2 regions of the Rhizorhapis sp. genome follow, and region 1 is predicted to be linked to the other one. Evidence: riboswitches for the same ligand, from Rfam matches in the RefSeq annotation. Region 1 holds a riboswitch; the other holds the start of a gene.

What was found. A riboswitch is a leader RNA that binds a small molecule or an ion and turns the genes downstream of it on or off. The one in region 1 is predicted to bind cobalamin.
Region 2: another riboswitch for cobalamin. It lies ahead of VJS46_RS00040 (TonB-dependent receptor plug domain-containing protein); the one in region 1 lies ahead of VJS46_RS00810 (DUF1636 family protein).

What each region holds. Positions count from the first base shown of each region.
Region 1 is NZ_DATEMB010000004.1:26,309-28,688, forward strand. It holds gene cobN (cobaltochelatase subunit CobN) at 1-50, opposite strand, end outside; gene cobW (cobalamin biosynthesis protein CobW) at 68-1,102, opposite strand; gene VJS46_RS00810 (DUF1636 family protein) at 1,099-1,458, opposite strand; cobalamin riboswitch at 1,555-1,761, opposite strand; gene VJS46_RS00815 (zf-TFIIB domain-containing protein) at 1,812-2,093, opposite strand; gene VJS46_RS00820 (DUF488 domain-containing protein) at 2,203-2,380, opposite strand, start outside.
Region 2 is NZ_DATEMB010000002.1:691-3,070, forward strand. It holds gene VJS46_RS00040 (TonB-dependent receptor plug domain-containing protein) at 1-1,389, opposite strand, end outside; cobalamin riboswitch at 1,510-1,709, opposite strand; gene cobU (bifunctional adenosylcobinamide kinase/adenosylcobinamide-phosphate guanylyltransferase) at 1,748-2,278, shown strand; gene VJS46_RS00050 (hypothetical protein) at 2,316-2,380, shown strand, end outside.

The DNA.
Region 1 (2,380 bases):
GGCTCTGCAAGATCATCGAGCCCCGCCGAACTGGTGTTGAGAAGATGCACGTGGCGGCGCTCCCCGATCAGCCGCGCAGGGCCTGCGCGACCGCCTCGCGGTCCATGCCGTTAAGGCCGATGACGACGAGCCGCCCGGAACGCTCGCCTGCTTCCCAAAGGCGGTCGAACTGGTGCGTCACGCGCGCGCCCACTGCCTGAACCTGAAGGCGCATCGCCTTCCCGGTGACGGCCAGGAAGCCTTTGACGCGCAACACGCCATGATCACGCGCCGCAGCATCGATCCGCTGAACGATGGCCTCCGGGTCGAAGATTTCCGGTAGATCGACAATGAAACTGTCGAAATCGTCATGCTCATGATCGCCCTCCGCATCGTGCAGCGTTCGCCGCGCTTCAATGCTCTCCTGCGCGTCAAGGCCAAGGCCGAGCATCACCGACGGATCCACCCCGCCCCGGCTTTCAATGACCCGGACGGCGGACGGCAGCGCCTTCCCGACCGCATCATGCGCGCCTTGCCGCTCGGCCTCGGATGCGAAAAGATCGGCCTTGGTCATGACCACCAGGTCGGCACAGGCGAGCTGGTCCAGAAAAACTTCTTCCACCGGATCATCATGGTCCAGTGTCTCGTCTGCCTCTCGCTGCGCGGCGAGGGCCTCCATGTCGGCAGCAACCCTGCCTTCCGCCAAGGCCGCGCCATCGACCACCGCCACCACGCCGTCGACCGTCACGCGGCTCTTGATGCTGGGCCAGTTGAACGCCTGCACCAGCGGCTTCGGAAGGGCGAGGCCGGAGGTTTCGATAAGGATATGATCCACCCTTGGCTCCCGGGCCAAAATGGCGTCGATGGCGGGCACGAAATCGTCGGCCACCGTGCAGCAGAGGCAGCCATTGGCAAGTTCGACGATATTCTCTTCGGGGCAGCTTTCAATGCCGCAGCCCTTCAGCAGGTCGCCATCAATGCCAACGTCACCAAATTCATTGACGATCACGGCAAGGCGCCTGCCCCCAGCCTTGGCAAGGATATGGCGGACGAGCGTCGTCTTTCCTGCTCCAAGAAAGCCGGTGACGATCGTACAAGGCACGCGAGCAAGCGAAAGGGTCATGGCTGTTCTCCGGCAAAATCGAGGGGAGGAATGCGCGCAATCATGCCGCGCTTGAGGCAATCGGGCCGCCCCCGCCAGGGCAGCAGGCCGTCGATGGAGTCCTTGAGAAGCGCCGCCCCTGCAATGAGGCTGGATGAATCGTCGGGCGAGAGCGACCCGAAGATGTAGGACCAGCTTCCTTCCGCACGGATGACAGCGCTGGGACCGCGAGTGCAGTTGGCCAGACAGTTGACGCGCAACAGCCGAGCGCCACTCCCGTCGGCCGCAAGCCCAGCCTCGACGGCATCAGCCAGCCGGGCGCCCGCGGCCTCGCTTTCACCCTTGCAGCTTGTGCAAACCAATATTGTTGCGGTCACAGCGCCCCTTCCATTCCGGGGCGCTGGGAAAAGACTGACGCAAGGCGCTAGATCGCCTGTCCGCCTGTCCGACATACCGGGGCACCCCGCCCGTTCGTCCGATGCAAGACGAGGGCGGGTCTCCTGGCTTGCGGCTCGATCGTCCTGGCCGCCTTCCCAGGACCCAAGTCCCAGTGGCTAATGGCCTCGACTCGCCGCTTACAGTTGCGGGGGCAGCCGCAGATTGGCGCTTGCTTCGCGCTTCACTGCATTCCCCTTTAACCCCGGCAGCGCCTGCCGGGGACCGTCGTCTAGAGATGACCTAAAAGACGGTTTGCGGCGCAAAGTCAAGCTGAGCGCCGAGTCTGCCGGGCCTAATCGAAGAGTTCTTCTAGGAAAGACTTCTTCCTCTTATACGGCTTCTGCCCCCAGGGCTGTGAACGCTGATCGCCATAATGGGGCGCGGGTTGCACGGGCTGGGGCGCTGCCGCAGGGGCGCTTTGGGCGCTGCGTTCCAGTATCTTGTCGAGCTCGCCCCGGTCGAGCCACACGCCCCGGCATTGCGGGCAATAATCGATCTCCACGCCCTGGCGTTCGCTCATCACAAGCGGAACACGGCATACTGGGCAAGGCATTCCGGCGGCGGCATTTGTCATCAGAAAAACCCTTCTGGATCAAACCATAAAAATCAGTGCGTTATTGCCAACAAGACATAGGTCGGAGACGCGGGGCTTCAATCCCGCAGGCCGCAAGGCGGGGCGAGGTTCAGACGAAGAGGTGCACCGTCTCGGCCTGCGGCATCACGGCCTTGATGAGCAGCGAGCGATGACAGGCACAAGGGTCCCGTTCAAAGCAGAGCAATGCCGTTGGCCGCTCTCTCGCCATGTCGACCAGTTGGGCCGCGGCCAATTGCGCCTCCGGCAATTCCAGTTGCGCGGCATAA
Region 2 (2,380 bases), on a different contig from region 1:
GCTCACTTCGATGGCGCCGTCCACAAGGCGCTGCGTGATCCCCGCATCCCAGCTTTTTGAAGATTCGGGCTGAAGGTCATCATTGCCGAACATGCTGAAGAGCTGAAACAGGGACGGGGCCTTGAACCCTTCACCATAGCTGGCGCGCAGCGTCGTGCGGCCTTCATTGGGGCTGTAAACAGCATTGGCAGCAAAGATCGTCTGGCCGCCGAAGCTGTCATGATGATCGTACCGGACGCCGCCGGTGGCAGTGAAGCCGGCGAGCGGGGTAACGCTCAACTGTCCGTAAAGGCTTTCAAGCGTCGTTCGCTCTTTGACGGGCGCCGGATTGGGATCGAGGAAAGAGGGAGAAGCGGTCCGCATGCGGGATCTCTCACGCTCCGCGCCGAATGTGGCTTCGATGCCTTGTGAGAAGTCGAAAATGCCTTGATATTCTAGCCGCTCATTAACGCCTTTGCTGTCAAATGTCTGCTCTGGCGTCAGGCTGCGGTCGAAATTGTCACGTTTGATATTGGTATAGGCGAAGGCGAAGCGATTGCGGAAGCGTCCATCGAACAGCGCCAGGTTGAGGCCGGAATAACCGACAAATTCCTTCGATCGGGAATATTCCGGTGTTTCCGCGAGAGTGAAGGCGGGCGGAGGCGAGCCGTCGATATCCGCCTTGCCATCGGCGTACCAAGCGCGCAGGTCGACCGACACCGCATCAGAAAGGCTGATCAGGAATTTCCCGTGAGCCCCGAAATTGCGATAGCCGTCCTTCTCCGTAGCGCCGCGATCTTCGTTGAAGGTGGAGATGCCGTCGGTCCGCAAGTAGCCCGCACCAATACTGGCGGCGACGGGACCAACTTTGCCGGACAGATTGCCCACGAGTTGTGCCGTATCGCGATAGCCATATTCCGCATTGCCATTGAAGGAGAGATCTTCGCCGGGCTCCCGAGTAATTACGTTGACCACGCCTCCGATGGCCTGGCTTCCCCAAAGGACCGACTGCGATCCCCTAACGACTTCTATGCTGCTGACATTGCCGGTCAGCAGGTTGGCGAAGTTGAAGCCTGCGCCGGGGGTCGAGGGATCGTTGATCTTCACTCCATCGATGAGCGCCACCGTCTGCTCGCTTTCGGCACCGCGGATATAGACGGCCGTTTGAGTGCCGATCCCGCCATTGCGGGCGAAGCTGACACCCGGCACCGTGCGGAGCAGGTCGACGACCGCAACGGCCTGCCGCGTTTCGATCTCGTCCTGATTGATCACGCTGATCGACTGGCCAATTTCTGACAGCGGTTTTTCTACGCGCGCGGCGGTGACGACGATCTGTTCACCGTCATCGGCCAGCGCGGGCATGGGCGCGATGATGGCGGCAGAGAGCAATAAATAACTGGAAAAACGCATGAATTCCCCTTTCAACAACGTAAAGAGGCCATGCGCGGATGGTGGTTTTCCCCGCGCGCAGCCCGACTCTGTCGTCACGCGAGGGAATCCCTCGATCGCCCGGCACACCCCGTCCGCGCGATGGATCGACTGCGTCAGGCAGGTCTCCTGGCTCCCGGGTCATCACTCGCGTCCCGCCTTCCCGGATGTGCATCCAGTGGCATGAGGGGCGCGAACTCGCCGGTCACAGTTGCGGGGGCAGCCCCGGATTGTGGACTTTTCGTCCACTTCCGGGTTCCCTTTTCATCCCATCTCTGGGAACCTGTCGCGACGCGCGTCTTAAGGGCAGGCAACATCAAGGGCAAGCGAGAAGAAGCTTATGATCAGGACGACATTGCTGCTGGGCGGTGCCCGGTCAGGGAAAAGCCGTTTGGCGCAGGCACTTGCCGAGCAGGAGGAGGGGCGGCTGATCTATGTCGCTACGGCCGCCGCGCATGACGGCGAGATGGCAGAGCGGATCGCCCGTCACCAGCAGGATCGCTGCGCACGGTGGGAAACGGTGGAGGAACAGCTCGACCTCGCCGGCGTGCTGGACCGCCATGGCCGGGAAGGAAATGTGCTGCTTGTCGACTGTTTGACCTTGTGGCTCAGCAACCTCATGCTGGCCGAGCGCGATCTTGGAGCGGCAGCGGAAGCCCTGGTCACCGCCCTTGCGCGGCAGGAAGGACATGTGATCCTGGTATCCAATGAGGTCGGCTCAGGCATCGTGCCGGAAACCCCCCTCGGCCGCGCGTTCAGGGATGAAGCCGGAAGGCTTAACCAGACGATCGCAGCAAAGGCTGATCGGGTTGCGCTGGTGGTGGCGGGGCTGCCGTTATGGTTGAAATTAGCTGATCGGCGTATGGCGTAGCTTGATACAATACGGCCTTCAGCGCATTTGCTCAGAGGTGACCGCAAAGGCACGTGGAGTCCGCATCGAAAAAGCCTTTGGGGTGTCGATGGATACGCTGAT